DNA from 3 places in the Bradyrhizobium sp. 61 genome. Region 3 is predicted to be linked to each of the others. Evidence: predicted binding sites of a transcription regulator. Region 3 holds the regulator's gene; each other region holds the start of a gene.
What was found. Region 3 encodes HrcA, which represses chaperone genes, less so after heat shock. Its sites were predicted from a motif close to GTTAGCACTCNCNNNNNGNGAGTGCTAAC; they were not measured.
Positions count from the first base shown of each region.

Region 1: the regulator HrcA is predicted to act here: its motif matches at 3,772-3,800, upstream of IVB46_RS03365 (co-chaperone GroES).
Region 2: the regulator HrcA is predicted to act here: its motif matches at 2,311-2,339, upstream of IVB46_RS27720 (co-chaperone GroES).

Region 1 covers NZ_JADPIU010000008.1:126,002-133,746, reverse strand. The annotation lists gene IVB46_RS03380 (slipin family protein) at 1-697, shown strand, start outside; gene lepB (signal peptidase I) at 861-1,607, shown strand; gene groL (chaperonin GroEL) at 1,730-3,370, opposite strand; gene IVB46_RS03365 (co-chaperone GroES) at 3,415-3,729, opposite strand; gene IVB46_RS03360 (usg protein) at 4,108-4,395, shown strand; gene IVB46_RS03355 (cupin domain-containing protein) at 4,556-5,095, shown strand; gene IVB46_RS03350 (nucleoside transporter C-terminal domain-containing protein) at 5,212-6,462, opposite strand; gene IVB46_RS03345 (MFS transporter) at 6,622-7,745, shown strand, end outside.
Region 2 covers NZ_JADPIU010000072.1:71,616-79,360, reverse strand. The annotation lists gene IVB46_RS27730 (hypothetical protein) at 1-40, opposite strand, end outside; gene groL (chaperonin GroEL) at 184-1,815, opposite strand; gene IVB46_RS27720 (co-chaperone GroES) at 1,924-2,220, opposite strand; gene IVB46_RS27715 (hypothetical protein) at 2,550-3,071, shown strand; gene IVB46_RS27710 (protein phosphatase CheZ) at 3,332-4,111, opposite strand; gene IVB46_RS27705 (L,D-transpeptidase) at 4,426-5,241, shown strand; gene IVB46_RS27700 (DUF2076 domain-containing protein) at 5,315-6,190, opposite strand; gene IVB46_RS27695 (ChbG/HpnK family deacetylase) at 6,316-7,161, opposite strand; gene IVB46_RS27690 (glycosyltransferase family 2 protein) at 7,158-7,745, opposite strand, start outside.
Region 3 covers NZ_JADPIU010000082.1:233,399-241,143, forward strand. The annotation lists gene dnaK (molecular chaperone DnaK) at 1-1,089, opposite strand, end outside; gene IVB46_RS31985 (hypothetical protein) at 1,485-2,426, shown strand; gene pncA (bifunctional nicotinamidase/pyrazinamidase) at 2,552-3,274, shown strand; gene grpE (nucleotide exchange factor GrpE) at 3,427-4,032, opposite strand; gene hrcA (heat-inducible transcriptional repressor HrcA) at 4,129-5,217, opposite strand; gene rph (ribonuclease PH) at 5,386-6,099, shown strand; gene rdgB (RdgB/HAM1 family non-canonical purine NTP pyrophosphatase) at 6,111-6,746, shown strand; gene hemW (radical SAM family heme chaperone HemW) at 6,733-7,745, shown strand, end outside.

The DNA of each region.
Region 1 (7,745 bases), on a different contig from region 3:
GGCGGGCCTGCTCTATGTCGAGGGCCGGCTCGTGGAGCGGCTTGCGCCCGGCCGGCACGCCTTCTGGACCGTCGGCCGCAAGATCGAGGTGAAGCGCCTCGACCTGCGGCCCCAGGCGGTCGAGATCACCGCGCAGGAGATGCTGACCAAGGATCGCATCGCGCTGCGGGTGACGCTGACGGCGTTCCGCAGGATCGTCGATCCCGAGCGCACGGTTGCGACCGTGCCCGACGTGGATGCGTGGCTGTACCGCCTGGTGCAGTTCGCGATCCGCGAGGCGGTGGCGGGCCGGACGCTGGACGAGGTGCTGTCTGCGAAGGCGGCGCTGGATGCGGAGCTGCGCGACTATGTGCGGGCACGCGTCGCGGAGTCCGGCGTGGAGGTGACCGAGCTCGGCGTCAAGGACGTGATCCTGCCCGGCGAGATCCGAGAGCTGGTGAACAAGGTGGTGGAGGCGGAGCGGGTCGCGAAGGCGAACCTGATCCGCCGGCAGGAGGAGACCGCGGCGACGCGTTCGCTCCTGAACACCGCCCGCCTGATGGAGGAGAACCCCCTGCTGCTGCGGCTCAAGGAGCTGGAGTCGCTGGAGCGGCTGGTCGAGAAGGTCGGCCGCATCGACCTCCATGCCGGCAACGGCGAGGGCCTCGATGCCCTCCTGACCCGGCTCGTGCGCCTGAAGGCGCCCGAGAGCGCATGAAGCAGAAGGGCCGCCCACGGGCGGCCCTTCACATTTCCATTGTCGACGCTTGCGATGAACGCGTGCGCGCGCCCGTGCGACCAAAACCATGCGTGGGTATTGCACGCGCGCGAAGGTTGCGTAATCTCACGGTGACGACCACAATCTCGATCATGGCAAGCGAATGACCACTCTTCAGCAAACGATCCGCCCTACGGCCCGGCCGCGGGAATGGAAAGCGATCGTCGTCCTGATCCTGTTGATCCCGGTGCTGTGGTCGCCGCCGTTCCTGTTTCGCTTCTTCCTGTATCAGCCGTTCAACATCCCGTCGGGTTCGATGGCACCGACGCTGATGGTCGGCGACTACGTCTTTGCCGCCAAATATGCTTATGGCTACGGTCGCTATTCCTTCCCTTTCGCGCCGTCCTGGATCTCGGGCCGTGTCTTTGCTGCCGAGCCCGAGCACGGTGACGTCGTCGTGTTTCGCGCGCCAAAGGACACCTCGGTCGACTACGTCAAGCGCGTGGTCGGGCTGCCCGGCGACCGCATCCAGATGCGGCAGGGACAGCTTGTCCTCAATGACAGGCCGGTGACGCGCGTCGCGCTCGCAAACGGGCTCGCCGGCACCGCCTGCGGTCTGGATGGCAGCGTCAAGGTTAAGCGCTGGCGCGAGACGCTGCCCAATGGCAATTCCTACATCACCTACGACTGCGTCGAGAACGGCTACTACGACAACACCAATGTCTACACCGTGCCGCCCGGCCATTTCTTCGTGCTGGGCGACAACCGCGACAACTCGAGCGACAGCCGCGTGATGGCAACGATGGGTTTCATTCCGATGGACAACCTCGTCGGGCGGGTGACCCGGATCTTCTGGTCGCTCGATGAAGACGGCGAGCCGCACATGGAGCGGCTGGGGAAGGTCTGGTGAGGGGCCCCGTCATTCCGGGCTCGCGCTCCGCGCGCCCCGGAATGACGGGGGTAGAGAGTTTGCCCAAAACAAAAACCCCGGCATCGCTGCCGGGGTTTCGTAGTTCTTGAGGTGGTTGGACCTTAGAAGTCCATGCCGCCCATGCCGCCGCCCGGGGGCATCGCCGGACCGGCGCCGCCCTTCTTGGGCAGTTCGGCGACCATGGCTTCCGTGGTGATCAGGAGCGCGGCAACCGAGGCTGCGTTCTGGATCGCGGTACGGACCACCTTGGTCGGGTCGATGATGCCCTTGGTGACCAGGTTGACGTACTCGCCGGTCTGGGAGTCGAAGCCGTAAGCGTAGGTCTTGTTCTCCAGGATCTTGCCGACGATCACCGAACCGTCTTCACCGGCGTTGATCGCGATCTGGCGAGCGGGAGCCGACAGCGCCTTGCGCACGATCTCGACGCCGGTCTTCTGGTCGTCGTTCTTGGTGCGCAGACCCTTGAGCTGCTCGGAGGCACGGAGCAGGGCGACGCCGCCGCCCGGGACGATGCCTTCCTCGACCGCCGCGCGGGTCGCATGCATCGCGTCATCAACGCGATCCTTGCGCTCCTTCACCTCGACCTCGGTCGCGCCGCCGACGCGGATCACCGCGACGCCGCCTGCGAGCTTGGCGAGACGCTCCTGGAGTTTCTCACGGTCGTAGTCCGAGGTGGTCTCCTCGATCTGCGCCTTGATCTGGGCCACGCGCGCCTCGATGTCGGCCTTCTTGCCGGCGCCGTTGACGATCGTGGTGTTCTCCTTGTCGATCATCACCTTCTTGGCGCGACCGAGCATGTTGAGCGTGACGTTCTCGAGCTTGATGCCGAGATCTTCCGAGATCGCCTGGCCGCCGGTCAGGATCGCGATGTCCTGCAGCATGGCCTTGCGGCGATCGCCGAAGCCCGGAGCCTTGACGGCCGCGACCTTCAGACCACCGCGCAGACGGTTCACGACGAGGGTCGCAAGCGCTTCGCCTTCGACGTCCTCGGCGACGATGACCAGCGGCTTGCCGGTCTGCACCACGGCCTCGAGCAGCGGCAGCAGCTCGTTCAGCGAGGAGAGCTTCTTCTCGTTGATGAGGATGTAGGCGTCGTCCATCTCAACGCGCATCTTGTCGGCGTTGGTGACGAAGTAGGGCGAGATGTAGCCGCGGTCGAACTGCATGCCCTCGACGACGTCGAGCTCGGTCTCGAGCGACTTGGCTTCCTCGACGGTGATGACACCCTCGTTGCCGACCTTCTTCATGGCGTCGGAGAGGAACTTGCCGATCTCCGCATCGCCGTTGGCCGAGATGGTGCCGACCTGGGCGATCTCGTCGTTCGAGGTGACCTTCTTGGAGTTCTTGACGAGGTCGGCGACCACGGCTTCCACGGCCAGGTCGATACCACGCTTCAGGTCCATCGGGTTCATGCCGGCGGCAACCGACTTTGCGCCTTCACGAACGATCGCAGCCGCGAGCACGGTTGCGGTGGTGGTGCCGTCGCCGGCCGCGTCAGCCGACTTGGAGGCGACTTCGCGCACCATCTGCGCGCCCATGTTCTCGAACTTGTCGTCGAGCTCGATCTCCTTGGCGACGGTGACGCCGTCCTTGGTGATGCGGGGAGCGCCGAACGACTTGTCGAGGACGACGTTGCGGCCCTTGGGGCCGAGCGTCACCTTGACGGCGTTGGCGAGGATGTCGACGCCACGCAGCATCTTGTCGCGTGCATCGACGCCGAATTTGACTTCTTTAGCTGACATCTGGATTTTTCCTTAGGTGTTTAGCTGGTGGGGAGAGGGGGCTCTTAGGCCGCCTTCTTCTTGGAAGCGGGGACGTCGAGGACGCCCATGATGTCGCTTTCCTTCATGATCAGCAGGTCGACGTTGTCGATCTTGACTTCAGTGCCGGACCACTTGCCGAACAGCACGCGGTCGCCGACCTTCAGGTCGATCGGGATCAGCTTGCCAGCTTCGTCGCGGCCACCGGGGCCGACGGCGACGACTTCGCCCTGCGAGGGCTTTTCCTTGGCAGTGTCGGGGATGATGATGCCGCCGGCGGTCTTCTCTTCTGCGTCGATACGCTTGACCACGACGCGGTCGTGAAGCGGACGGAATTTCATGCAGTCCTCCTAAGTAGTTGCACGGTATGGGAATTTTTTGGCGTTAGCAGTCTGTGCCAGCGAGTGCTAGCACAGGCGAGGCTGAAATAGGACAGGAATTTTGCGGGGGCAAGGGCTTCTAGCAGAAAAATCGGCACTCTGAAGGCCCGGGTGCCAGAATCTCTTTACCATCGTTAACCCGCCCGGTGACCGTATTAGCACGGAGCCGCCTCTGCTGCTAAAGCATTGAATTTCAACAGCTTGTTAAACTTTTAGGCTTGAGATGGATTGTCAGTTTGCGTCACATTTCTCTCATGTGAGCGCATCAGTACCGGGTGGCTCGTAAGGCGCACACCGACCAAGCCGCCCCTTGAATGCGCTCCTGCAAAGGAGGTTGGCATGGGCTTGCGGAGTGGGGGCGTTTCCGAAGATTTCCGGAAACAGCTTTTGGGTTACGGGCTGACGACGGCGCAAATTCTCTATCGGATGCCCGATCATCCCTCGCTTCTCCAGACCTACGTCTGGCAGAACTACGACATGTTTCCGAAATTTCCGGCGCTGAAGGATTTCCTGGCGTTCTGGCAGGAGAAGCTCGACGGTCCGCTCCATTCGGTGACCGTCGCGCATTCCAAGCTGATCAAGCCGGCCGAGCTGCGCGCCGTGGATGGCGTGTTCCGGCTGCATTGAACAGCGCGCCGGCATCGTAGAGTGGGCAAAGGCGCGCTCGCGCCGTGCCTACCATCTCTCCACGATTGCATCTGGCAATGGTGGGCACGCTTTCGCTTTGCCCACCCTACGATATCTCGTTCTGTGCTAGCCTCCGCCTATAACAACAGGGAGGCGGCCCATGGCCAAGAAAACAAAATCGCGCAGTGCAGCCCAGGCCGCGGTGAAGAAGCGGAGCGGAGCCAAGGCCGTGGCACGATCCTCGGCGCGCAAGGCGGTGAAGGCGAAGGCGCGCACGACACCGGCGAAGGCCGCTCCGAAAAAGCCCGCGCGTCCCAAGCAGCGCATCGCCATCAGCCATCACCGCGAGGAAGACTTCAAGGCCGATGGCCTGCGCGTCTACGCCAAGTATCGCGACCTCGGCATCGCCGAAGCCAGCCACGGCCTCGCGCAAGCCCACGTGATCCGCCTGCAAGGCCCCTGCGATCCGAACGAGGTGTCGAAGCTGCACTTCCACGACGTCGAATTCCAGATGGTCTACGTGCTCAAGGGCTGGGTGAAGACCTACATGGACGGTCAGGGCGAGACCTTGATGAAGGAAGGCAGCGCCTGGACCCAGCCGCCGAAGATCAAGCACATGATCCTGGATTATTCGGATGACGTGGAGCTGCTGGAGGTGATCCTGCCGGCGGAGTTCAGGACGGTGGAGTTGAAGGCCTGATGTCATTCCGGGGCGCGCGCAGCGCGAGCCCGGAATCCATTTCTCGGCATGTGCTGACGCCCGATGGATTCCGGGCTCGCCGCTTCGCGGCGCCCCGGAATGACGGTGGAGAGAGCCTAACTCAACACCCCCACCACCGCGCCCATCAAACACGTCGTCAGCGTCCCCGACACGATCGACTTCAGCCCGAGCGCGTTGATCTCCTCGCGCCGCTCCGGCGCCATCACCCCTAAGCCGCCGATCATGATGCCGAGGCTGGCGAAATTGGCGAAGCCGCACATTGCGTAGAGCATGATCAGGCGCGAGCGCGGATCGAGCGTATCGGGCGGCAGTTTTGAGAAGTCGACATAGGCGATCAGCTCGTTGAGCACGGTCTTGGTGCCCATCAGGCTGCCGGCGGTCACCGCCTGGTCCCAGGGCAATCCCATCAGCCAGCACACCGGCGCCATCACGAGGCCCAGCAGGCGCTGCAACGAGATCGCGGCGCCCCCGATGTTTGGCAGCAGGCCGAGGATGGCATTGACGAGATAGACCAGCGCCACCAGCACCAGCAGCATGGCGACGATGTTGATCAGCAGTTCGATCCCCGCGCTCGTCCCCTTCACGATCGCATCCATCGGGCCGGAGACATCCATCTCGGGATCCTCCAGCGCGCCGCCGGTGCGCTTGTCTGACGTCTCCGGCACCATGATCAGGCTGACGAGGATCGCGGCCGGCGCACCCAGCACCGAGGCGATGACGAAATGGGCGGCGGCATCGGGAATGAGCGGCGCCAGCAGCGTCGCGTAGAGCACCAGCACCGTGCCGGCGATGCCGGCCATGCCGCCGGTCATCACCAGGAACAATTCGCTGCGCGTCATCTGCGCCAGATACGGCCGCACGAACAGCGGCGCCTCGACCATGCCGAGGAAGATGTTGGCCGCGGTCGAGAGCCCGACCGCGCCGCCGACGCCCAGCGTCCGCTCCAGCAGCCAGGCCATGCCACGCACGACCGGCGGCAGCACGCGCCAATAGAACAAGAGCGTCGTCAGCACGCTCATGACCAGCACGATCGGCAGCGCCTGGAACGCCAGGATGAAATCGGCGCCCGGCACCTTCAGATCGAAGGGCAGGGGACCGCCCCCGACATAGCCGAACACGAAGGAGGAGCCGGCGCGCGAGGCCGCGGAGATCGCGCCGACCGCGTCGTTGATGGCGCCGAAGGCGCGCGCGACGACGGGCACCTTTAGGAGCACGACCGCGGTGACGAAGGTTGCGACAAGCCCGATCGCTGCTTGGCGAGCCGAGGCCGCGCGGCGATTCTCGCTCAGCACCCAAGCGATCAATAGCAATGCGAAAACGCCGAGTGCCGATTGCAGCCGAAGCATGATGTCCCCAAACCCTCAATGATTATGGCCGCGCGTGCGTTGCAAACGCAATGCCGGAAGGCCGTCGAAGCCGCCCGCTGTTGACAAGCAGGCCTGCGTCAGCCACGCGGGGCAGGTCGAAATCAGGGGGCGGACGGTCCAAGCGTGACCCAAGAGGCGATGACAGAGCAGCCGATATCCTCGAATCCGCCGGTCACCGCCCGCGCACTTCTCTCCCACCGCGCCTTCCTGTTCTTCCTGCTCTCGCGCAGCCTGTCGCGCTTCTCCAGCCAGATCGCGGCGGTCGCGATTGGCTGGCAGATCTACGATCTCACCGGCTCCGCCTTCGATCTCGGCATGGTCGGCCTCGTGCAATTCCTGCCCACCGCGCTTCTGGTGTTCGTCGCCGGCCACGCCGCCGACCGTTTCGAGCGCAAGCGCGTGGTCCAGCTCTGCCAGCTCGTGGAAGCCGCGACCGCGCTCTATCTCGTGATCATCACCTATCTCGGCCTGGTCAGCGAGGTGCAGATCTTCATCGCGACCTTCGTGCTCGGCATTGCCGGCGCCTTCGAGAGCCCGACCACCGCTGCGCTGCTGCCGCTGATCGCGCCGCAGGGATCGCTCCAGCGCGCAACCGCAGTCGCGAGCGGCGCGGGGCAGGTCGCAACCATCACCGGGCCGGCGCTCGGCGGCTTTGCCTACGCGGTCGCGCCGCATCTTGCCTATGCCGTGATGCTGCTGTTCTGGATTCTCGGGATGATTTTGACCGGCTTCATCCGGCCGCGTCCGCAGGCGGTCTCCAAGGAGGGGACGGACGCCGACAACATCTTCGCCGGCGTCCGCTTCATCCGCAGCAACCCGGCGATCCTCGGCACCATCTCGCTCGATCTGTTTGCCGTGCTGTTCGGCGGCGTCACCGCGCTGTTGCCGATCTATGCCCGCGACATCCTCCAGACCGGCCCGATGGGGCTCGGGATCTTGCGCGCCGCGCCCGCGGTCGGTGCGCTGCTGATGACCATGGTGCTGGCGCGTCACGCCATCTCGCGGCATGTGGGCCTGCGCATGTTCCAGGCTGTGATCGTGTTCGGCGTCGCCACGGTCGTGTTCGCTCTGTCGTCGTGGATGTGGCTGTCGGTGTTGTCGCTCGCGGTTCTCGGCGCGGCCGACACGATCAGCGTCGTGATCCGCTTCTCGCTGGTGCAGCTCTCAACCCCCGACGAGATGCGCGGCCGGGTCGGCGCGGTGAACTTCCTCTTCATCAACGCCTCCAACCAGCTCGGCCAGTTCGAGAGCGGCGTCGCGGC
Region 2 (7,745 bases), on a different contig from region 3:
CCGCCAAAAGGGCTGTCGAACAAACCAGAAGCGCACGCATCGATGAATCCTCGCGCAATCGAATCGGCGCGCCACCGTAGTGGGTTTTGGCCGCCGGTTGAATTGGAAAGCAGAAGGGGCAGGGTCGGCAAAAAAGAAGGCCGCCCGGAGGCGGCCTTCGCAACATTGTAACGGAACGGAGGCTTAGAAGCCGCCCATGCCGCCGCCGCCCGGCATGGCGGGCGGAGCTTCCTTCTTCGGCGTTTCGGCGACCATGGCCTCGGTGGTCACCAGCAGGCCGGCCACGGACGAGGCGTCCTGCAGCGCGGTGCGGACCACCTTGGCGGGATCGATGATGCCCTTCTCGACCATGTCGACATAGTCCTCGTTCTGGGCGTCGAAGCCGAAGGTCTCGGACTTGTTCTCCAGGATCTTGCCGACCACGATCGAGCCTTCCACGCCCGCGTTCTCGGAGATCTGACGGATCGGGGCTTCCAGCGCCTTCAGCACGATGTTGATGCCGGCCTGGACGTCGGCATTGGCGTTGGTGAGACGGCCCACCGCCTTCTTGGCCCGCAGCAGCGCGACGCCGCCGCCGGGGACGATGCCTTCCTGCACCGCGGCGCGGGTGGCGTTGAGCGCGTCCTCGACGCGGTCCTTCTTCTCCTTGACCTCGATCTCGGTCGCGCCGCCGACGCGGATCACCGCGACGCCGCCGGCGAGCTTGGCGAGGCGCTCCTGGAGCTTCTCACGGTCGTAGTCCGAGGTGGTTTCCTCGATCTGGGCCTTGATCTGGCCGACGCGGGCCTCGATCTCCGGCTTCTTGCCGGCGCCCTTGACGATCGTGGTGTTCTCCTTGTCGATCACGACCTTGCCGGCGCGACCGAGCATCTTCACCGTGACGTTCTCGAGCTTCATGCCGAGGTCCTCAGAGATGAGCTGGCCGCCGGTGAGGATCGCGAGGTCCTCGAGCATGGCCTTGCGGCGGTCGCCGAAGCCCGGCGCCTTGACGGCGGCGACCTTCAGGCCGCCACGCAGGCGGTTGACGACCAGGGTGGCCAGCGCCTCGCCCTCGACGTCCTCGGCGATGATGACGAGCGGCTTGCCCGACTGCACCACGGCTTCCAGCACCGGCAGCATGGCCTGCAGGCCGGACAGCTTCTTCTCGTGCAGGAGGATGTAGGCGTCCTCGAGCTCGGCGGTCATCTTCTCGGGGTTGGTGACGAAGTAGGGCGACAGATAGCCGCGGTCGAACTTCATGCCCTCGACGATGTCGACCTCGGTGTCGAGCGACTTGTTCTCCTCGACGGTGATGACGCCCTCGTTGCCGACCTTCTGCATTGCCTGGGCGATCATCTTGCCGATGGCGGCATCGCCGTTGGCCGAGATGGTGCCGACCTGGGCGACCTCGGAGGAGGCGGCGACCGGCTTGGCGCGCTTCTCGATGTCCTTGATGACAGCCGTAACCGCGGTGTCGATGCCGCGCTTGAGGTCCATCGGGTTCATGCCGGCGGCAACCGCCTTGGCGCCTTCGCGCACGATGGCCTGGGCCAGCACGGTCGCGGTGGTGGTGCCGTCGCCCGCGGTGTCGTTGGTCTTGGAGGCGACTTCGCGCAGCATCTGCGCGCCCATGTTCTCGAACTTGTCCTCGAGCTCGATCTCCTTGGCGACGGTGACGCCGTCCTTGGTGATGCGGGGTGCGCCGAAGCTCTTCTCGATGACGACGTTGCGGCCCTTCGGACCGAGCGTCACCTTGACGGCGTTGGCGAGAATGTCGACGCCGCGCAGCATGCGTTCGCGCGCGTCTCCGGAAAACTTGACGTCTTTGGCAGCCATTTCTTCAATCCCTCGTGTTTCGTGACGTGTCTACCGCTTGCGGAATGACCGAATGCCCGGATCGCGCGATCCGGGCATGACATTCAGCGGCTGTTCAGGCTGACGGCCTTAGGCCATGACGCCCATGATGTCCGACTCCTTCATGATCAGGAGCTCTTCGTTGTCGATCTTGACCTCGGTGCCCGACCACTTGCCGAACAGCACGCGGTCGCCGACCTTGAGGTCGATCGGGATCAGCTTGCCGGCCTCGTCGCGGCCGCCGGGGCCGACGGCGACGACCTCGCCCTGGGACGGCTTTTCCTTGGCGGTGTCCGGAATGATGATGCCGCCCTTGGTCTTTTCCTCGGCGTCGATACGTTTGACCACGACGCGGTCATGCAGCGGACGAAATTTGGATTTAGCCATGACGTTTCCCTTTGGAGGCTCGCTTCGGAAGGAATGGAAGTGGGTAGGGGCGGCGTCCGTCCACCCTCTTGCCGAGGATCGAACGGCGCGCTTAGCAATCGGGCTTTCCGAGTGCTAATAGTGCGCCCGGAAATATGGCTTGGCCGCGATCCTGTCAAGCAAGGGTGGTTAAGCGATTGGTGAGGCGGATATAGGATCGTGTCTGGAGAAACTTATTGGTCGCGCTGGCGTATAAAGGACGTCATTGCTCCGACAGCGGTTTTGCGCTTGGCTGCAGGAGGGATGCGGTCGGGGTCTCATTTGGGGGACGGTTTGCTCGGGGGAATGTCATGATCAGGTCAGCTCACGCACGCACGGTTGCCAATCTGGCGGCCGCCTCCTGCCTGGCGCTGCTGCTTGGCGCCTGCGGCGGCGGTATGAGCCTGCCGTCGTTCTCGTCGTCTTCGCCGCCGCCCGAGGCTGAGCCCGGCACCGGCCCGGAAATGCCGGCGAGCATCCGCGCCGACGAGATCGTCGGCCGCTGGGGTCTTGCCTCGTTCCAGAACCCGGCCGACCGCGCCCGCACCGAGGCCGCGGCCCGGGCGCAGTGCAAGAATCCCTACGTGATCACCGCCGGTTCCTCCGGCGGCGTGATCATGCATCTCGCCGACCAGGCGACGCCGCAGGAGCTGCGGCTGAAGGGCTCGCCCAGCGGCAAGAACTACATCGGGCCGGCGGGTCCCACCCCCGGCGAGCAGGACCGCGAGATCGTCTCCTTCGACGGCCGCGTCCTGATCACCCGCTTCATCGACAAGGACGCCGCCACCCGCTACGGCAACATGGTCTACGTCCGCTGCGCGCCGCGGGCGTAGTCTCTCCTTCGTCATGCCGCGGCTTGCCGCCTTCGCTGAAGCTTCGGCGAGCCGAGCGCTCGTCTGGGCCTCGGCGTAGCCTTGGCGGAGCCGGGACCGGGGCATCCAGTACGCCGCGGCCTCTCGGCTCAATCACCGCCGCCTCTGGAATACTGGATCGCCCGGTCAAGGCCGGGCGATGACAGTGGAGGGGATGGCTCCAAAACAAAAAAACGCCGGCTCAGCGCCGGCGTTTTGTTTTTCCGTAATGTCGCGCCCGATCAGTCAAACAACGCGTCGATGTCGTCCTGCGAGGCGTGGCCGACGTCGCCGGCGAGCTTGGGGCCGTTGAGGAGCTTTTCGTCCTCGCTGCGGGTGTCGGCCGGCGCGGGCACATGGGCCTTGATCGCGTCGACGCCGCCCCAGATCTCCATCATCGCATTGATGTGCTGCTCGATGAACTTCATCGTGGTCATGACCTTGCTGATGCGCTGGCCGGTCAGGTCCTGGAAGTTGCAGGCTTCGAAGATCGAGATGACGCGTTCCTGGATGTCGTCGGCGAGCCGCTTCTGCTGGTCGGCCGATTGCACCTTGGACATCGCGCTGGCCGCCTGGTCGATCGATTCGGCGGCTTCGAGGATCTGCTGGGTCGCCTGCTCGGTGCCGCCGACGACCGCGCCGAGCTCGCCATTGACCTTGGCCATCTCGCCGCCGTCGAAGCTCTTGCCGTGCAGCGTCGCGATCTCGCGCTTGGTGCGATCGATGGCGTCGTGGATGAGGTCGAGCTCGACCTTCAGCTTCTCGCACTGCTCGATCTGTGCCCGGTAGGTATCGAGCATGGTACGAGCTTCAGAGAGCTCGTGGGCAGTGGAAGCGTCGATCGCCGCCATGGCCGCGCTGCCGGACAAGGGCACGGTGCCCTTCGCCATCTGTGCGCGGATCGCACGCAGCTCCGCCATGATCTCGTTATGCATCGGCGCAGCCTCCTCAATCATTTCGGGGCTGGGCATCTCGCCGACAATAGCCTCCTCGACACGAAAACGTTTGCGGTGAATAGCCATCAGGAACTCCCCCCACCTCACTCACGCGTCTTTGTAGGCAGAAGCAATTTAACACGAGGTTCACAGCGGGAACTGTTGCGCGGCCGCACGCGACGGCGCGAAAAGAAGCGATTAACCATGGGCCTGCGGCGTTCATCGAAAATAAACGCTGATCGCCAAATTGCACCCTCGCTCGCGACGTGGTGAATCGAAACGGCTGATACGTTTACCAAACAAAGCGGCTTTTGCTCTTTATTGACCACGTCGCGGTCGCCGGTCAGCCATCGGCTCTGCACGACGCATGTGATCTAGACGAAACAGTACAGAGTACGTCGATGTTCAAGAAAATGTCTGTCGCGCTGCTCGGCAGCGCTTGCACCTTCATTGCCGGCGCGAACAGCGCCAGCGCCTTCGACAATAGTGTGCCGAACGATCCGCCCGCGGTGCTCTACCAGCCGCAGGTGCAGCCGGCGCCGGTGCGTGTCGCCTCCAATGCGAATATGGGCGGCGGCTTCATCGAGTTCCTGTTCGGTGACGGTCCCGGCCGCGGCCCGGCCTACGCGCCGCAGCAGCCGGTTTATCAGCAGCAGCCCGGCTATTACGACCAGCGCCGCCTGCCACCGATGGGCGAGCCGCAGATGCAGGGTGGATATCAGCAAGGCGCAGGTCTCCAGCAGGAGGCGGTCGATCCGCGCCAGCGTCCGTTCGATCCGAGATTCGAGAAGCAATCCGTCGACTATAGCGGCAAGGAAACTGCCGGCACCATCGTGGTCGATACGCCGAACAAGTTCCTCTATCTGGTCGAGGGCAACGGCCGGGCGATGCGCTACGGCATCGGCGTCGGCCGTCCCGGCTTCACCTGGTCCGGTGTGAAGTCGATCACGGCCAAGCGCGAATGGCCGGACTGGACGCCGCCGGCGGAAATGATCGCGCGCCGGCCCGACCTGCCGCGGCACATGGAAGGCGGCCCGGAAAACCCGCTCGGCGCGCGCGCGATGTATCTGGGCTCGACGCTCTACCGCATCCACGGCTCCAACGAGCCCTGGACCATCGGCACCAACGTCTCCTCAGGCTGCATCCGCATGCGCAACGAGGACGTCATCGACCTCTATGGCCGCGTCAATGTCGGCACCAAGGTCGTGGTGATGTGAGCGCCTGACGTTCGACATGAAAACGGCCGCCTTCCGGGCGGCCGTTTTTGTTTGTCGCGCTGATCGGGCAGCCTCACGCGTAGTCGCTGCCGCCATCGTCTCCGCCGCCGAAGTCGCTGTCGTCGTCGGCTACGTCCATATTGCCGTTGTCGTGGTCGTTGTCGTCGTAGTTCTGATCGTTGTTGTTGTTGTCCCGGTCGTTCGACGCCTGGTCGGTGAAGCCCTGGCGGGAACCGTCGTCGCGGTCGCGGTTGGAGCCGATGTCGTTGAGACCGGCATCGCGCGCGAGCGAGCCGCCGGACTGGTCGCTGCCGCCCCAGGGACTTCCACCAGCGCTGCGGTCGCCGAGCGCGTTGGTGTCGCCGAAGGCCTGCTGGTGCGATCCGCCCATCATGCCGCGGATGCTGGAGAGCAGCAGCGAGCCGCCGACGACGCCGGCCGCGGCTGCCGCCGCGGTGCCGAGGAACGAGCCGCCGCCACCGCCCATCGGCGGAGCGCCATAGCCCTGACCCGGAGCTTGACCGGGACCTTGACCTGGGCCTTGGCCGTAGGCCTGTCCATAAGGAGGCGGCGCGCCGTAACCGGGCTGCGCCTGCGGCATCGCCTGACCGGTGTTCCAGACCGGCCGCGCGTCACGCGGCGGCACGTTCGGAACCGAGCCGCGCGAGGGGCCTCCGCCGAACAGCGAGTCGCGCATGGTATCGAGGAAGCCGCCGGACTGCGCCTGCTCGGGCGCATGGGCCGCTTCCAGCTCCTGGATGCGGTTATGAGCACGCTTCAGCGCTTCGTCCTGCAATAGCGTGGTCTGCACCAGTGCGTAGACCGCGCCGGGCGCCTTGCGCAGCCCGTCGGAGATCGCGGCGATCGCGTCGGGATCCCGCGGTGCATTTTCCAGTTTCGAAAGCCGGTCGAAAAGCTCGTCGACGAGCTGGCGTTCCTGCGGCGTCATGATCAGTCTCCCTCGCTCAAACCAAGCGCGAGGCAGATGTAGGGTTCCATTGTGGCCCCAACAGTGCCGGCCGGATTAAATTTCGGTATGCGACAAGCTGCCCAGCGGCTTGCTTTCCGCCGGTTTCACCCCAGCGTGACGCCGCTGTCGGCCAGCAGGCGCGCAAACCCATCGCCTGAAAGATAAGCATGCTCGCGTTCGCGGACGTCGGTCATCGGATCGAGGCCGGTGAGGACATCGTCGACGAAGCCGGGGTGGCACATCACGAGGCCGCCATCGGGGAGGCCTTCCAGAAACTGCCGCATCAGCGCGCCGAAATCGGCCTCGCGCGTAAAATCATAGGCGCCGGCAAAGCCGGGATTGAAGCTGAGGCCGGCGCTGGCGGCGCGGCGGCGGAATTGCGCGCTCAGGATATCGAGCACCATGGCTTTTGGTGAGGCCAGCCGCTGCACAAGCGGCAGGTCGCGCCCGCCCTGGCGGACCCAGGCCTTCGGTGCGGCTTCGCTGACCGCATCGACAAAGCCGTCGCGCACCTGCGGATAGAGCTGCACATGCTGATGGCCGTCGACGAAGTCAGGCGCGCGCCCGAACGCTTCCGCGAACGCCGCCAGCTGCGCCCTGACCTCATTGCGAAAGAATTCGCGGTCGAGCCGGCGTGCAAGGCCGGCGCGCAGCAGTTTCGGGAACGGCATGAACATGTCGCCGTCCAGAGGTCGGAAATGCATGGTGAGCGGCCGGAACGGCGCCGACAATGTCACGTGCAAGCCGATCGCGCAGCGCGGGCTCGCCTTCGCCGCCGTCTGGAGCGCCGCGATCTCGCTGTGCTCGATCGCCGGTCCCACCATCATCACCGAGGTGGCATTGAGACGGCCGCGTTCGATCAGGTCGCGGATGGCGCGATTGACGCCCGGGCTGATGCCGTAATCGTCGGCGCAGAGCCAGATCCGCCGCAGGCCCGCGGCCGCGCTCATTCGGCGGCCGTCCTCTTCGAAGCGTCGTCGGCCTTCCCGGTCTCGAAATGCTTTTCGCTGTGCTCGGCGACGAAGTAGATCGGGCGCGCCTTCAGCTCGGACAGGATCTTGCCGATATATTCGCCGACGATGCCGATCATGATGAGCTGCACGCCGCCGATGGTCATCAGGCCGATCACAAGCGAGGGATAGCCGGGCACCTGCTTGCCCGTGGTCCAGACTTCCCAGAGGATCGAGAGGCCGAACAGGAAGGCGCCGCCGGCGAGGATGACGCCGAGCAGGCTGGCGAAGCGCAGCGGTGCCACCGAGAACGAGGTCACCCCTTCGATCGAAAGACCGAGCAGGCGCGCGGCGCTGAAGGTCGTCACACCATGGGTGCGCGGCGCGGGCTCGTAATCGACGCGGATCTGGCGGAAGCCTATCCAGCTCGCGAGGCCCTTGAAGAAGCGGTTACGCTCTGGCAGCTGCCTGAGCGCTGCGACCGCGCGCGGCGACAGCAGGCGGAAGTCGCCGGCGTCTTCAGGAATCTTCTGGCGCGCGCCCCAATTGATCAGCGAATAGAACCCGCGCACGGCGACGCGGCG
Region 3 (7,745 bases):
GTCCGGGTTGACGCCCTTGTGCGGCTCCTTGCCGAACAGCTGCTTCACGACTTCCTGGACCTTCGGCATGCGCGACATGCCGCCGACCAGAACGACTTCGCCGATCTCACCGGCGGTGACGCCGGCGTCCTTCAGCGCCTTGCGGCAGGGCTCGACCGTCTTCTGGACGAGGTCGTCGACCAGCGCCTCGAACTTGGCGCGAGTGAGCTTCATCGTCAGATGCTTGGGGCCGGTCTGGTCCGCGGTGATGAAGGGCAGGTTGATCTCGGTCTGCGTCGTCGACGACAGCTCGATCTTGGCCTTTTCAGCGGCTTCCTTCAGGCGCTGCAACGCGAGCTTGTCGTTGCGCAGGTTGATGCCCTGCTCCTTCTGGAACTCGTCGGCCAGATAACCCACGAGGCGCATGTCGAAGTCTTCGCCGCCGAGGAAGGTGTCGCCGTTGGTCGACTTCACCTCGAACACGCCGTCGCCGATTTCGAGAATGGAGATATCGAACGTGCCGCCGCCGAGATCGTACACGGCGATCGTGCCGGTCTTGGTCTTGTCCAGACCATAGGCGAGCGCGGCCGCGGTCGGCTCGTTGATGATGCGCAGCACTTCAAGGCCCGCGATCTTGCCGGCGTCCTTGGTCGCCTGGCGCTGGGCGTCGTTGAAGTAAGCGGGAACGGTGATGACGGCCTGGTCGACCTTCTGGCCGAGATGGGCTTCCGCGGTCTCCTTCATCTTCTGCAGGATGAACGCAGACACCTGCGAGGGCGAGTAGGTCTGGCCGTCGGCCTCGACCCAGGCGTCGCCGTTGGAAGCCTTCACGATCTTGTACGGAACGAGCTTCTTGTCCTTCTCGACCATCGGGTCGTCGTAGCGGCGGCCGATGAGGCGCTTCACTGCGAAGAACGTACGCTCGGGATTGGTAACGGCCTGGCGCTTGGCAGGCTGGCCGACGAGGCGCTCACCGTCGTCCGTCACGGCGACGATCGAAGGCGTCGTGCGCATGCCTTCGGAATTCTCGATGACTTTGGCGTTCTTGCCATCCATCACGGCGACGCACGAATTCGTGGTGCCGAGGTCGATCCCAATGACCTTTCCCATGGTCCTGATATCCTTGTTTTTGCGGCAGGTTGGCTGGGCCCAAGAGGCACCCGCTCCAAACCCCCTAAGATCAAACATCCGCGATATTGCGATGGTTGACGCTCATATAGGAGGGGGGGAGGGGCCCGCAAGGACCGAACGCAAGTTTCGGCCATGAAAACATTGGGTTTTGGAAGATCATATCCGGGCTCAACCGCCCTTGCGGGTGAGGAATTATTAACAGGTTCAGGCGTCAGCCGGCCCCCGCCACCGTGATCTGCCCCGCCCTGTTACCGGCGGGCCAAACCCGTTAAAAGGCGGGCGGCCGGACCGCCGCCATCAAGGCGGCTTTGCGCGACAAAGCGGCCCAATGGCCGACCATCGAACGGCCTCAATGTGAACCAATCAGAGTGCCCATGAAGCTCATTCGCCCCCTCGCAGCGCTCGCCGTCCTCGTCGCCACGGCGCTTCCGGCCCTTGCGGCCGATGCCGTTTTCCCGCCCGGCTTGCGCCTCGGCATGGTGCCGCTGGTCGGCCTGAGCACGGCCAAGACGTTTCCGGGCTTCGAGAGCGAGGATGGCAACGTCAAGGTGCTGATCACCGAGCTGCCGCCGGCGGCCTATGGCGAGGTCGTGAGCGCCTTCAATTCCAATCCCGCCGGCACCCCCGGCGTCAAGCAGGACAAGCTCGAGACCCCCGCGGGTCTTGCCTATTTCACCACGGAAAGCGGCAAGGCCGGCGAGACGCCGGTGAAGCGCTACTCGATGATCGTGCCGGGCGCCGGCTTCTCCGGCTATGTCGCGGTGCAGATCCCGGAGAACGCGACCAAGATCTACACCGACGAGGCGGTGCGGCAGATGTTTGCGAGCGCCGTCACCCGCAAGCAGGTCTCGGCCGAAGAGCAGATCGGGCTGATGCCGTTCAAGATCACCGATCTCGCCGACTTCAAGGACATCCGCACCCTGGCGCCGGGCTCCAGCATCATCCTGGCCGACGGCAATGAGAGCTCGGGCTATGAATCCAAGCCGTTCATGATCCTCGGCCTGATCGGCGCCACCCCGCAGCAGGCCGACGACCGCGCCCGCTTCGCCCAGGAGGCCGCGCTCCAGATCCCCGGCGTGCGCGAGTCGCGCGTCACCATGTCCGAGCCGATCCGCATCAACGGCCAGCAGGGTTTCGAGACCCGGATCGACGGCGTCAGCGGCAAGGACAAGACGCCCGTGACCGTGGTGCAGTGGATCCGCTTCTCGAGCGGCGGCGCCTCGCTGCGCATCATCGCCAGCGCCCCGCGCGACCAGTGGTCGGCCGCCTTCACCCGCTTCCGCGCCGTGCGCGACGGCATCCAGCCCAAGGGTTAGTCTCAAGGGTTAGTCCAAGGGTTAGCCCAAGCGCTGGACAGAACCGGCTGCATTTTCGGGCTTCTGTTCGTATACGAACGGAACTAGGCTTCCTTCCATTGGATCATCCTGGAGGGAGGCGAACGATGCTTGATCGACGACAAATCCTCGCGGCGCTTGGGACAAGCGCTCTCGTAGCCCTTGCTCCAACCGCGCTCCTTGCGGCCGCATCGATCAAGCCGGACGATGCCTCCGCGCTGCTCGTGATCGACGTGCAAAACTGCTTCCTGCCCGGCGGCAGCCTCGCCGTTAAGGAAGGCGAGCAGGTCGTTCCGGTCATCAACAAGATGGCGAAAGCGTTTGCGAACGTGGTGATGACCCAGGACTGGCACACGCCGGGCCACATCTCGTTTGCGTCAGTGCATTCCGGCAAGAAGCCGTTCGAGACCGTCGATCTTCCTTACGGCAAGCAGGTGCTGTGGCCCGACCATTGCGTGCAGGGCACCGATGGCGCCGCGCTGTCGAAGGACCTTGCGATCCCGCATGCCGAGCTCATCATCCGCAAGGGTTTTCACAAGGACGTCGACAGCTATTCGGCCTTCCTGGAAGCCGACGGCAAGACCTCGACGGGCCTCGCCGGTTACCTGAAGGGCCGCAAGATCAAGCGCGTCTTCGTCGCCGGCCTCGCGACAGACTTCTGCGTCGCCTGGACCGCGCTCGATGCGCGCAAGGCGGGCTTCGAGGTCTATGTGGTGGAGGACGCCTGCCGCGGCATCGACACGCAGGGTTCGCTCGCAAAAGCCTGGGCCGACATGGCCAAGGCCGGCGTGAAGCGGATTCAGTCCGCGGATATCGCGGTGAGCGCGTAAGCGGCGCGAAAAGCTGCCAAACCCTCATCCTGAGGAGCGTGCTCCTTAGCACGCGTCTCGAAGGATGAAGGCCGAGCTGCAACAGCCGGGCCTGCATGGTTCGAGACGGCGCTGACGCGCCTCCTCACCATGAGGATCAACCAGTGCGCCGCTCAGTTCACTTCGTTGCTGTTCGCAGCCGGTGCAGCCTTGGTGCCGCCCTTGGCGACACCGACCAGCGCCGGGCGCAGCACGCGCTCGCCGATGGTGTAGCCGGCCTGCATGACCTGCACGACGGTGCCCGCAGGCACCGACGCATCCGGCACCTCGTACATCGCCTGCTGGAAGTTCGGGTCGAACTTCTGGCCCTGCGGATCGAACTTCTTCACGCCGTGCTTTTCCAGCGCGTTGAGCAGCGAGCGCTCGGTGAGCTCGACGCCCTCGATCAGCGAGGTCAGGCCCGGGTCGGCCGCGGCACGGGCCTCGGCCGGAACGGCATCGAGCGCACGCTGGAGATTGTCGGCGATGTCGAGCACGTCGCGGGCGAAGCCGGTGATGCCGTAGAGGCGGGCATCGGCGACTTCCTTGGTGGTGCGCTTGCGCAGATTTTCCATCTCGGCCAGCGTCCGCAGCATGCGGTCGCGCGCCTCGGCGGCTTCCTTCTGCAACAGCTCGACCGAGCCGGGCTCCGGATCGTCGGGCATGATGTAGGGTTTTGACACCACCGGCTCGTCGGTCGGTGGGGTCGTGTCGTCGGGCTGCCGGTCTCGATCGGTCATCGGCTCTCTTCTCGAACTCGTCTCAAGGGATTGTTGGCCCGGATATCGTGCCTAAGCTCACGAAAATCAAGCGCCCGTGATCGGAGGAAACGCCGATCAGCCCCCCAGGAGGCGGCTGACGATGCGCGCGGCGTAGTCCACGGTCGGGATTACGCGGGCATAATTCAGCCGCGTCGGCCCGATCACGCCCAAAACGCCGACGATATGGCCGGCGGCATCCCGATAGGGCGAGATGATGGTGGAGGAGCCTGACAAGGAAAACAGTTTGTTCTCCGAGCCGATGAAGATCCGCACGCCCTCGGCGGTCTCGGCGCGCCCCAGAAGGTCGATCACGCCGCGCTTGGTCTCGAGATCGTCGAACAGCAGGCGAACGCGCTCGAGATCCTCCAGCGCGTGCAGATCCTCGAGCAGATTGGCGTGGCCGCGAACGATCAGCTGGCGGTCCTCGTTCTCGCCGCCGGACCAGCTCGCAATGCCGGCCGAAATCACCTTCTGCGTCAGTTGGTCGAGCTCGGCGCGGGCTTCGCCGAGCGCGGTTTCGAGCTCGAGCCGCGCCTCGGCCAGCGTGCGGCCGCGAATCCGCGCATTGAGGAAATTACCGGCTTCCGTGAGCGCCGAGGAGGGAACTCCTGGCGGCAGCGACAACACGCGGTTTTCGACCTGACCGTCCTCGCCGACCAGGATCACCAGCGCCTTTTCGGGTTCCAGCCGGACGAATTCGATGTGTTTCAGCCGCGCATTGGATTTCGGGGTCAACACGACCGCTGCGGCGCGGGTGAGACCGGACAGCCGCGTCAGCGCCTCCGACAGCGCCGCCTCGACCGATTGGGCGTGACCCACCGACGTCAACTGGCTCTGGATCGACTGCCGCTCGGCGTCATTGAGGTCGCCGACCTGCATCAGGGCGTCGACGAAGAAGCGCAGGCCGAGTTCCGTCGGCAAGCGGCCGGCAGAGGTGTGGGGCGCGTAGATCAGGCCGAGCTGTTCCAGGTCGGCCATGACGTTGCGGACCGAGGCCGGCGACAGCGGCATCGCGATCAGCCGCGAAATATTGCGCGAGCCGACCGGCTCACCGGTCGCGAGATAGCTTTCGACAATTTGACGAAAGATGTCGCGGGAACGCTCGTTGAGCTGGGCGAGGCCTGCGCGCGGCGCGATCAGATGGATCGGATCGTGATGGGCCACGGACGGTAACTCCTCTCAGACGCTTATAATTTGTCCATCCCGGAGGGTTCTGACAAGCGTGGCGTTTGCGGGGTGGAAAACCCGGGGTGAAAAAGCCTTGCCGCCCACCCTCACCCCACCTACAAGCACCGCGAATAGCCCTTTTCCGAGAGTTTTGGAGGATTTCCCATGCGGCCAAGCCGCCGTGCGCCCGACGAATTGCGCCCCGTGACGCTGGAGCGCGGCGTGGTCAAATATGCGGAAGGCTCCTGCCTGGTGAAATTCGGCGACACCCATGTGCTGGTCACCGCCACGCTGGAAGACCGCCTGCCGCCGTGGCTGAAGGGCCAGGGCCGCGGCTGGGTCACCGCCGAATACGGCATGCTGCCGCGCGCGACCTCCGAACGCACCCGCCGCGAGGCCTCCGCGGGCAAGCAAAGCGGCCGTACCGTCGAGATTCAGCGCCTGATCGGCCGCTCGCTTCGTACCATCGTCGATCTCGAAGCGCTCGGTGAGCGCCAGATCACGGTCGATTGCGACGTGCTCCAGGCCGACGGCGGCACGCGCACGGCCTCGATCACCGGCGCCTGGGTCGCGCTCGCCGATTGCATCAACTGGATGAAGGCGCGCAACATGATCAAGGCCAAGGTGCTGCGCGACAACGTCGCCGCGATCTCCTGCGGCATCTACAACGGCACGCCCGTGCTCGACCTCGACTATGCCGAGGATTCGGAAGCCCAGACCGACGCCAATTTCGTCCTGACCGGCGATGGCCGCATCATCGAGGTGCAGGGCACCGCGGAACGCGAACCGTTCACACAGGACGAATTCCTCGCGCTGATGGCGCTGGCCCAGAAGGGTATCGCGCGGCTCGTGGACTTGCAGAAACTGGCCGTCGCGTAGTCAATAAGCCCATGCACCGCCGAATCACTGGAAAGCTCGTCATCGCGACCCACAATCCCGGCAAGCTCGCCGAGATGAAGGAGCTGCTCGCGCCTTGCGGCATCGAGGCGGTGTCGGCCGGTGAGCTCGGCCTGCCCGAGCCCGACGAGACCGGCAACGATTTCCGCAGCAACGCCGCGATCAAGGCGATCGCGGCGGCGCAGGCGACCAAGCTTCCCGCCTTCGCCGACGATTCCGGCATCGTGGTCGACGCGCTCGATGGCGCGCCCGGCATCTACAGCGCGCGCTGGGCCGGTCCAGCCAAGAATTTTGCCGCGGCGATGGCGCAGATCGAGCGCCTGTTGCAGGAGCGCGGCGCCACCACGTCCGACAAGCGCACCGCGCATTTCGTATCCGCGCTCTGCGTCGCCTGGCCCGACGATCATCTCGAAGAGGTCGAGGCGCGCGTCGACGGCAGCTTGGTCTGGCCGCCGCGCGGCACGGCCGGCTTCGGTTATGATCCGATGTTCCTGCCCAATGGCCACGATCGCACGTTCGGCGAGATGACCAGCATCGAGAAGCACGGCCTGCCGCCGCTCGGCCTCGGCCTGTCGCATCGCGCCCGCGCCTTCGTGAAACTGGCGGAGATCTGCCTTGAGCCGCGCTAAGCAAGCTTTCGGCGTCTATGTGCACTGGCCGTTCTGCCTGTCGAAGTGCCCCTATTGCGACTTCAACAGCCACGTCCGCCACGCCGCGATCGACGAGACGCGCTTCGCTTCAGCTTTCGCGCGTGAAATCGAAACGACCGCACAGCGTGCGCCCGGGCGTGAAGTCACCTCGATCTTCCTCGGCGGCGGCACGCCGTCGCTGATGCAGCCCGCAACCGTCGGCGCGGTGCTCGATGGCATCGGCAAGCATTGGCACGTCGCCAGCGATGTCGAAGTGACGCTGGAAGCAAACCCGACCAGCGTCGAGGCCACGCGCTTTGCCGGCTATCGCGCCGCCGGCGTCAACCGCGTCTCGCTCGGCGTGCAGGCCCTCGACGATGCCTCGCTGAAAGCGCTGGGCCGCATGCACAACGCCCGCGAGGCGCTCGATGCCGTCGCCATCGCGCGCCGCTCGTTCGACCGTTATTCGTTCGACCTGATCTACGCCCGCCCCGACCAGACGCCGGCGATGTGGGCCGACGAGCTGCGCCTCGCGATCGATGAAGCGGCCGAGCATCTGTCGCTCTATCAATTGACGATCGAGGAAGGCACGCCGTTCTTCGGCCTGCACCAGGCCGGCAAATTGAAGACGCCGGACGAAGCGGTCGCGCGCGCGCTCTACGACGTGACGCAGGAGACCTGCGACAAGCTCGGCCTGCCCGCCTACGAGATTTCAAATCACGCGCGGCGCGACGCCGAGTGCCGGCACAATCTGGTGTACTGGCGCGGCGATGAATATGCCGGCATCGGCCCCGGTGCCCATGGCCGCCTCGACATCGACGGTATCAGGCACGCCACCGCCACCGAGAAGCGTCCCGAGGCCTGGCTGATGCGCGTCGAGACCAACGGCCACGGCAACGTCACCGACGATCTCCTCAACAGCGAGGAGCGCGCCGACGAATTTTTGCTGATGGGACTTCGCCTCGCCGAGGGCATCGACCCCGAACGCTACAGCGCGCT